3 regions of the Ruminococcus sp. D54t1_190329_F1 genome follow, and region 2 is predicted to be linked to each of the others. Evidence: riboswitches for the same ligand, from Rfam matches in the RefSeq annotation. Region 2 holds a riboswitch; each other region holds the start of a gene.
The links. Region 2 has a riboswitch for cyclic di-GMP ahead of I2D69_RS20240 (hypothetical protein). Riboswitches for the same ligand answer to the same signal wherever they lie in the genome.
Positions count from the first base shown of each region.

Region 1: it holds a riboswitch for cyclic di-GMP, as region 2 does, so the genes downstream of both, I2D69_RS20040 (transporter substrate-binding domain-containing protein) here and I2D69_RS20240 (hypothetical protein) in region 2, are expected to answer to the same signal.
Region 3: it holds a riboswitch for cyclic di-GMP, as region 2 does, so the genes downstream of both, I2D69_RS08065 (transporter substrate-binding domain-containing protein) here and I2D69_RS20240 (hypothetical protein) in region 2, are expected to answer to the same signal.

Region 1 covers NZ_JADNDC010000014.1:4,052-7,338, reverse strand. The annotation lists gene I2D69_RS08050 (response regulator) at 1-1,414, shown strand, start outside; cyclic di-GMP riboswitch class I at 1,566-1,641, shown strand; gene I2D69_RS20040 (transporter substrate-binding domain-containing protein) at 1,842-3,212, shown strand; gene I2D69_RS20035 (histidine kinase dimerization/phospho-acceptor domain-containing protein) at 3,267-3,287, shown strand, end outside.
Region 2 covers NZ_JADNDC010000033.1:3,548-6,834, reverse strand. The annotation lists gene I2D69_RS20240 (hypothetical protein) at 220-1,236, opposite strand; cyclic di-GMP riboswitch class I at 1,407-1,490, opposite strand; gene I2D69_RS14640 (LacI family DNA-binding transcriptional regulator) at 1,678-2,709, opposite strand; gene I2D69_RS14635 (MBL fold metallo-hydrolase) at 2,808-3,287, opposite strand, start outside.
Region 3 covers NZ_JADNDC010000014.1:11,697-14,983, forward strand. The annotation lists gene I2D69_RS08060 (ATP-binding protein) at 1-1,218, opposite strand, end outside; gene I2D69_RS08065 (transporter substrate-binding domain-containing protein) at 1,202-2,017, opposite strand; cyclic di-GMP riboswitch class I at 2,144-2,219, opposite strand; gene I2D69_RS08070 (DNA mismatch repair protein MutS) at 2,413-3,287, opposite strand, start outside.

The DNA.
Region 1 (3,287 bases), on a different contig from region 2:
CCTTTCCTCCAGTAACCATCTGCTTTCTCTGATCAATGATATCCTGGATATGAGCCGGATTGAGAGTGGAAAGATCCATCTGGAAGAAATAGAGGTCAGTCTGTCGGATGTACTTCATGATCTGAAGACGATTATCAGCGGGCAGATCCATGCGAAGCAGCTGGAGCTTTATATGGATGCCATGGATGTGACGAATGAGGATGTCTATTGTGACAAGACACGACTGAATCAAGTGCTGCTGAATCTTTTGTCCAATGCGATCAAGTTTACTCCTGCTGGCGGAACCGTTTCTGTCCGGCTGAAACAGTATCCGGGGTTCCAAAGAGGCAGTGAACTGTACGAGATCCGGGTAAAGGATAACGGAATCGGTATGAGTCAGGAATTTGTACAGAAGATCTTTTCTCCTTTTGAGAGGGAGCGGACTTCCACTGTGAGCAGGACTCAGGGTACAGGACTTGGCATGGCCATCACCAAGAATATTGTGGATATGATGGGCGGCACCATTGAGGTCCGGACAGAGCAGGGGAAAGGTACCGAATTTATCGTCCGTCTGCCATTCCGGACTCAGCCTGAGAATCACCGTATAGAGAAGATTGCAGAGCTGGAAGGTCTTAAGGCTCTGGTTGTAGATGACGATTTTAATACCTGTGACAGCGTGACCAAAATGCTTGTGAGGGTTGGAATGCGTTCGGAATGGACACTTTCCGGTAAGGAGGCTGTTCTGCGTGCACGACAGTCTATGGAGCTTGGGGATGCCTTCCATGCTTATATCATCGACTGGCGACTGCCGGATATGAATGGTATTGAGGTCACCAGACAGATCCGCAGTCTTGGTGACGATACACCGATCATTATTCTGACTGCTTATGACTGGTCAGACATCGAAGTGGAAGCCAGGGCTGCAGGAGTAACTGCATTCTGTGCGAAACCTCTGTTTATGTCCGATATCAGAGATACCCTGATGACTGCCATTGGCCAGAATCAGGCTGAGCAGGAGAAGCCTGTTCTTCCGGCGGCATGCTCAGATTTCAGAGGCAGATGTATACTGCTTGTGGAAGACAATGAGCTGAACAGTGAAATTGCGGTGGAGATCCTTAATGAATATGGCTTCCTGGTGGATACTGCAGAAAATGGGGCAGAGGCAGTAGAGAAGGTCAAGAGGTCGAAACCGGGCGGTTATGATTTGGTGCTGATGGATGTGCAGATGCCGGTAATGAACGGATATGAGGCCACGAAGCAGATCCGTGCCCTTAGGGATCCGGCACTGGCAGGAATCACCATCCTTGCCATGACGGCCAATGCTTTTGACGAGGACAGAAAGAAAGCGTTGGAATGCGGTATGAATGGATTCTTATCCAAGCCAATCGTTATAGAGGAATTGATCAGTACATTACAAAATAATCTGACAGATTAGTAATAAAAACCTGCTAAGAAGTTCGGTTAACAACTTTTTAGCAGGTTTTCAAATTATTTTTAAGCGTTAAAGCGGTGAGGTTTTTCTTGTGTAAAGTGGAGCAAGGGAGTATAATAAAATCAGTTTTTTTGTATAATTTTAAATGCTCTAATATGGAAATCGGCAAAACAGATGAAAGTCTGCGACGCAAAGCTACAGGGCCTGTAAAATGGCAGCCAGTTGCATGAAATGAGATGCGCTGCCTGTTTGGCAGCGTTTTTATCACCCGGGGCATTGCAGAGATGATGGAAATTACACAGCAGCAGTACACAGCAACAGGGATGAATGCACATATTGCAAAACCGATTGATATAAAAACAATACTTGCTGTTTTTGACCTGGTGTTTGGAACATCATAAAACACAAACGGATGAAGGAAATAAAAAATATGGATAAAAGTAGAAAAAAATCAGCCGTACTATTTGCATGTATATTTGTGGTCCTGGGAATGTGGATGATGTTATCGGTACACTGCCAGGCTGCTGAAACGAATAATGATGAAAAACAGCCACAGACCATCCGTGTCGGCTCATTTGAGGATACCTTTAATTATGTCGATAAAAACGGTGTCAGACGAGGTTATGGCTACGAGCTCATGCAGGCTCTGGCAGGTTATACCGGATGGAAATTTGAGTATGTGAAATGTGACTGGTCCAACTGTTTTGATAAGCTTGAAAATGGTGAGATTGATATCATGGGCGATATTTCTTACACCGATGAACGTGCACAGAAGATGCTTTTCCCGGATGAACCCATGGGTGAGGAAAAATATATCCTTTATGCTGATTTATCGGATACGGATATTGGGACGTCTGATTTCAAGTCTATGGATGGGAAACGTGTAGGTGTGCTCATGGGGACTGAGCCTGAAATCATGCTGACAGAATGGGAAAATAAGAATGGCATACATACAAAACATGTAAATGTGAATAGTGATGATGATGTCGAAAAGAAATTAGCGAATCATGAAATCGATTGTTTTGTATCTCTGGAGGAATCCATCTGGTCTGAACAGGGAATATCATCCGTTACCACGATTGGTAAATCCGGCATATATTTTGTAATAAATAAAGAGCGCAGCGATATCAAGACAGAGTTGGACTGGGCTATGCGTCAGCTGGATCAGGATAGTCCTTTTTTCAAGGCGGATCTGTATAAAAAGTATTTTACGCTTGATTATTGTCAAAGTCTTACAGGCGGAGAAAAGTCCTGGTTGGAAGAACATGATGGGATCCGGATCGGATTTCTGAGTAATGATGCGGCAGTATTTTCCCTGGACGAAGAGACTGGAAAACTTACCGGTATGCTGGCAGAATATTTCTCTTATGCCAAAGACTGTCTGGGAAATCAGATACTGGAATTTAATATACAGGAATATGATGAATATGATGAAATGCTTCAAGCTTTACAAGAACGAGAGATTGACATGATTTTTTATGCTGGCAGGAATCCATATTTTGCAGAAAAAAACGGATATACACTTACAAACACAGCCTGGACCTACAGCCTGATGGCGGTAACAGATGAGGAAAAATTTGATGAGAATAAGGTGTATACTGTAGCTGTGCCCAGGGAAAAATATGCCTTAAAACAGCATATTGCATTCAGTTATCCCCAATGGAAGCTTATAGATTGTGATTCGCTTGACGATGCAGCAGATATGGTCATTCATGAAAAAGCAGACTGTTTCCTCATGGGCGCAAGTCAGGCACTAATATATGATAACAGTCAAAATTTCAAGAGTATTCCACTTACATAAACAATGGAGGCATGCTTTGCAGTTAGAAGTGGAGAGGGAACCCTCTTATCAATATTGAATAAAACCTTAAAGGCT
Region 2 (3,287 bases):
TTTTGTATTATACACACCTAAGGTTTTTCATTGCAAGAATTTTCTGTCGACACATATCCCGACTCTTCGACATATATAAGAGTCCTGTTCTCCCGGTGACCCAAAGATAAGTACCAGCTGTCACTTACCTTTTTATAAAATACCGGTTTCCCACGCCTGTGCTATTCACAATAAAACACCCGGAGATATTTCTCCGGGTGCCGGTCATCTTTAAAATTATTAATTCCAGAACGCTCCGTAAATCTTCTGGATCTTAGCGATCTGTGCGTCTGTAATCTGATTCAGTGCATTCTGAACAGCTGCATAAGTCTGTGGTCTGCTACTCTTCAGGGAAGCATTGTTCAGGATGTAATCCTTAACAGATTCTGCAAAATATTCGGAAGCATTCTGTGTTACATAGGCTTTATTAAAAGCTGTAACATTTGCCTTCTCAGCTGCAAAAATGCTCTGGAAGCTTGCTGTCTTATCTGCATTTCCTGCGATAAATGCAAGGAAATGACCCAGCTCATGATAAACAGAATCATCAATCTGCTTCATTGTAATAGATCTTGATCTTGCATCAAAATATCCGGAATAGTTAACGGATGGATCAACAACAATCTTAAAGCCCAGCTGCTGATATGCTGCAATTACACGATTGTCCATCTTACCTGCAACACTTGCTACATTTGCTTCGTATTTGCTCTGGTTCTGTGAAGAGCTTGCTGCTGCAGTTGCCTGGGCAGCGGAAGTACCAGAAGAAGTAGTGCTTACAGCGGTCTCATTGGCAATTGATACCTGCTGTGTAGTTGTTGTCTGAACAGTTGTTGTGATCTTGGATGTAACAACTTTCTTTTTTGATTTCTTGGTGTATTTCGCTGTTGCTTTGGTAACAACGGTTGTTTTGGTATCTACTGTTGTATTACCGGATTTATTTGTTTTATTGGTTACTTTTGTTTTGGTTTTCAGTTTCTTGGTGTAGCTCTTCTTGGAAGCCTTTTTTAATTTAACAGTCTTCCTGGTTGTCTTAGTACTGGAGGTAGTCTTCACAGTAGTCTTCGGCTGGGAAGCCAGTGGAGTTTCATCTTCTATAATGGAAGTCTCCATGATCGGATCTGTATAACTGGGGAATTCAGGTGTTTCTCCTGCTCCTGAGAATAATGAAACGCCGCCGATCACTGCTGCCAATGCTATGGCAGCACAACTGGAAACAACTTTTTTATTTGCAAGCCACTCTGTTAATTTCTTTCCTTTCATAAATAACACACCTTTCTTGAACCATAATGTAACTGACTTGCCGCTATCTGGAAACTATCAGTCCCATCAGTTTGTGGAAATAAAAAAACCGTTTATCAGATTAAATAAACGGTCGCCACAAATAGAAGAACCACGTCTCCTGTCATATTACATTACCTAATCAATATCAATGCGGCAACCGGCTGTCATAGTCCTGAGACCTTAGACCCTTGGCTTTGCGTCCCTGTCTTTCAACAGGTTTGCCTTTTATTCACTTCTTATAATAAAGCAAACTGTCACTTTTGTCAACGGAATTTCCTTGTTAAAACTTACAAAAATCTGTCTAAAAAGTACGAAAGCAAAAAATCTGTAAAAATATCTGAGCTGATTGTAACGCATGATAATCATTCTCAAATATTTTCACAGATTCCTTTTCGATGTCTGGAGGACAGCAGACACGCATTACAGTTTGCGCGTAGACTCCCGCTCTATAAGAGTTCCGCCCAGTATTTGCCGTTTCACTACCTTTTTCCGGTTGATCAGATCAAACAAGGTACGGACGCTCTGCAGGGCAATTTCCACTCTTGGATATTTCAATGTGGTGATGGATGGATGATAATATTCCGCAATGTCCTGACCATCTGCTCCTGCCACACAATAATCCTCCGGTACTCTTTTGCCGCTGTCAATAACTGCTCTGCATGCTCCTACCGCCAGAGTATCTGAAATTGCATAAATGCAGGAAAAATCCACCCCTGATTTCAAAAGCTCACAGGTACAGTTATAACCATTCTCAATCGTATAAATTCTTTTACCTGGTTTTAAACGAATTATAAGCTTCTCATCGTACTCCAGTCCATTTTTCTCCAGTGACCTTTTATAGCCATTGAGATGGCATCTTCCAAGACCTTCATCTCCGGAAGTAATAAAGGCGATCCTTTTATGTCCGCAGCTGCACAGATAATCAACCATACTCTGGCTCTCAATCTCTGTATCAGTCGTCACAAGGGCACTTTTAGGATAAGTTCCTGTATCCTCCGGAACTGTTTTTCCGGAACCACTGATCACATACGGAACTCTCAGCATTCTCAGCCTTGACTCGTCATAATTATACATACCTCCAAGAAATATGATTCCTTTGACTTTTTTCTCTTTTTCCAGCTGAAGGGCAAGCTCAACTTCGTCTTCATCATCTGCCACATTCTGCAATACCAGGCAATATTTCCTGTCACGGACTTCCCGCTCCAATACATGAAGCATAACACCCCAGTATGAGTTACTGATTTCTTTTATTACAACTGCGATCGTATTGGAATCAGCTCTTTTCAGATTTCTGGCACTATTATTCGGTACATAATTGTACTCTCTGATCACATCCAGAATCTTCTGTTTCGTTTCCGGATTAATGTCCGGGTGATTGTTAATTGCCCTGGACACTGTGCTGACTCCTACGCCGCACAATTTCGCAACCTCTTTAATTGTTATCTGCTCCATAATCGCTCTCCTGCAACAATGTATTCATTATATATGTCCCGGCATATTATGGCAAATGATTTTTAATAAATTTATAATGATTTTTTTATCATTTTTTATTAACAAATATGCTTGTCATTATAAGCGATGTTTCCTTTTCCATATTTGAAAAGGAAAGCTGGTTCTGAAGACATATGGCTGAAGTCAATAGGCTCCGGTTTTGCAGTTCCTTCTACGATTTTATCAGCACATGTGATAAGATCGTGAAGAATTGCTTTTCCAATCGGACGTAAAAAATGTCCTGGGAAAATAAGCTCAAAATCTTCTTTATCTAACTTCTTTAATCCCTCTGCATATTCCTTTACTGTTGCGGAATAGGTATCAAAAATCAGGATTGGAGTTGACACTACACTGTCTCCGGCGAACAGGAATTTATTTTTTCTATCCAGGAAAACTACACTTCCAGGAGTATGTCCCGGTGTAAATAATACTTCCAGGCTTCTGCCGCCCAGATCAAAGATCTGATGCTCACTCAGTGGAAGCATCTGGAAATCTCCGGGCTCACGACCTTCAATTATGTACTCTGTTCCATAAAATCC
Region 3 (3,287 bases), on a different contig from region 2:
ACTCATGTCCAGGATTTCATTTACCAGTTCCAGCAACAGATTGGACGCCTTTTTCACCTTTGTCCTGTATTCCGTCTGTTTCTCCAAATCACCTGCATAATGTTCTGCCATATTGACCATGCCGCAGATTCCATTGATCGGAGTCCGAATATCATGGCTCATCCGCTGGAGAAATTCTGTTTTTGCCTCATTGGCGGCTTCTGCCTTTTTTGCTGCTATCAGAAGTTCTGCTTTATATTTTTCATCTTTTTCCTGTTCCTGTTTCCGGTGCGCCAGATTGGTTCTGTATGTCCAGAACCAGAATATACTGAACATCAGAAAATAAAGAAAAATAACACTTATCACACTTAATGGAAGATTATGGAACACTTCTGTATCCGGAAGATATGCATAAATATAGTAATCCCTCTGCTTCAGCATGATTCCGTAGCATCCTGTTCCTTCATTCTTCAAATGATAAATGTGCTGACTGTCTGTATGCCTCTTCATTGCCTGAACAACTTCGTTGTCAGCCGTATTCTGCCCCAGCAGGCTCTCATCATTGCTGGCAACAACAATCCCCTCGTCTGCGACAATAATCGTTCCATCTTTCTGGATACTATAACCATTTAAAAGTCCCTGTATCGTCAGTGTATAGTTTCTGGAAAATTCAGGAGGTGTGTAATAGTAGATTGCCACAATACCCGGTGCATCTTTTCTGGCACAGGCTGCAATATCAATATAGGATCCGTCTTCCCTGGCAAACCGTTCTGAATAAGATCTTTCTTCATATCCGGTAAAATCCATAATAATGTCTTTTTGCAGATACTCCGTAATCTCATCAGTCAGAGACTCATCCGTACTGTATTCGCAGTCCGTCTTTCCCTCTGTATCCAGTACAATGATACCATCCACCCAGAGAGTCTGCAGGTTTTCTTTCAGGAACTCCCGGCTTAGATGACCGCCGTTTTCTTTTTCCGTTTTAATATTTGTACTCATCTGTCTGGCACTTTCAATAGCACGGAGGAGGCTTTTGGATTCCGAAGATTCATTATAATGGGTGTAGGTGGAACACTGCACTTTGACATAATTTACAATCTCTACCATTCTTTTCTCGGCTTCCGTTTTTTCTGCATGGAAAAAATAAAACAGTGAACCTACAGCCACACAGATTCCAAACAGACCTCCAATCAGCTGGATCCGTTTTTCTTTTGTCTTCCTCTTAATATCCAAGATCATCCACCTCCAGATATTTCTGGGGATCATCCAGATATTTTCCAATAATTTTCAGGGATGTGCCATCCTGACGCATTTCTTCCAGCGTCTGGCTCATCTGCTCACAGATTCCTCTGTCATCATCTTTTGCAAAAGCGACACCTATTCCAGTGATCATCAGAGGCTCTTCCAGGATACGAAAGCTTGCGTCATAATCCTTCATATACTGGACAACAGATTCCTCATGTGCGGCGACTGCATCTACATATCCTTTTCCCAGAAATGTATAAATCAACTCCCGGTGTCCGAGACTGATCAGATTTGCCAGTTTTGGGATTCTATCATCTGTCCGGTCCAGAAAAATGCCTTCCGGTTTGGTTGTGGACTGGACAGCCAGGTTCTTTCCCTCCAGGTCACTCAGTTTATAAATATCACTATTCTCATTTACAGCGACCACCTGACGGCTTGCTATATATGGTCCCGCCCAGCGGTAACCATCAAGACGCCCTTCCATGGAAAAACAACCCATGATACAGTCAATCTCTCCGCTCTCCACCAGTTCTTTTTTCTTCTCCCAGTTGATCTGGGCAACCTCCACCTGATATCCCATTCTTTTGAAAGCTTCTGTAGCCAGTTCTACATCTATGCCCGTCGGTACGCCATCCTCGTTCAGATAATTGTATGGCGGATAGCTGTCACTGCCGAGGGTAATAACGGGCTTTTCTGTTTCTTCTTTCGTGTTATCTGTGTTTTTACACCCTGCCAGGGTGACTGCTAAAATTCCCGCAAGCAGAATGCCTGCAATCACTTTTTTTCCTTTCATTTTCTGTCTATCCTAACTATCCTTCTCGTATTTTTCATATCTGATTCCCTGCCATAAAATTATTATTGTTACGTCTATGAAATAACACCGTAAAAAAACACTGTCTCACAGACAGTGCACCTCAGTTCATGCAACTGGCTACCATTTTACAGGCCCTGTAGCTTTGCGTCACAGACTTTCGTCTGTTTTGCCGATTTTCTTATTATAGCTTTTAAAATTATGCAAAAACCTATTTTATTATACTCCATTGCTCTACTTTACACAAGAAAAACCTCACCGCTTTAACACTTAAAAATTTAAAAAAAGAACAGCCGATACATATACTCGAACTGTTCTCCTTCTTCCGAAGTCCACGCAGCATTGACATTACTGTTTCCAGACATGATCTGCTGCATTTATAAGGCATCCCAGATTCCTTTATTTTCAAAATTAAATGCCGCATTTCGTGCATCCTCTACAATTTCCTTGTCATAACCTAACATATCCAAAAGCTGAATCGCATTTCGGGATGTGGCTCTTCCCTTTTTCAGGATATAGGAAAATACCACCTCTTTTTCCTGTACGTCTTCCTCAAAATGATAGTTTTCATACTGGGAATCCAAAATGTACGACAGTTCTATGTCATGAGTAGCTGCAAAAGGCAGCACCCATTTTTGCCGAAGTGCATTTAAAATTCTGGATGAAGCAGCAATCCTCTCAACCGTATTTGTACCTCGAAGCACTTCATCAATAATACATAAAAGTGGCTCCCTTTTCTTACTTTCTTCCAATATTCGTTTCAACGACTTGATTTCTACAATAAAATAGCTCTCTCCACTCTCTATATCATCCCGCAATGCCATAGATGTCATAACTTTCAAAAACGATGCCTGGTAGGATGAACAAGTACAGGTAACAAGCGTCTGGGCAAGAATACTGTTCATTGCAACATTTTTTAGGAATGTAGATTTTCCGGATGCGTTAGAACCGGTTACCAAAGTTCCTCCGGCTACTTGAAAGCTATTGGCAACTGCCTCCTGAAGCAGTGGGTGATACAGATCTTCTACAGCCATTTCAATCTGCGTGACACCACTTTCCCAGCTTTTAAACTCAGGTTTGCACCAAAGCGTAAGAAGTTCCCGAAAAGATGCAATGGAAATACACGCATCCAGTTCTCCAATATTATCAATAAGCTTCAAAATAGAGTCCGTTTTGTCCTGAATTTTTTTCAAAAGACCGTTATAAACCAGAATGTCTATATGAGTCAGCATTCTGATATAGTCCATAAGAA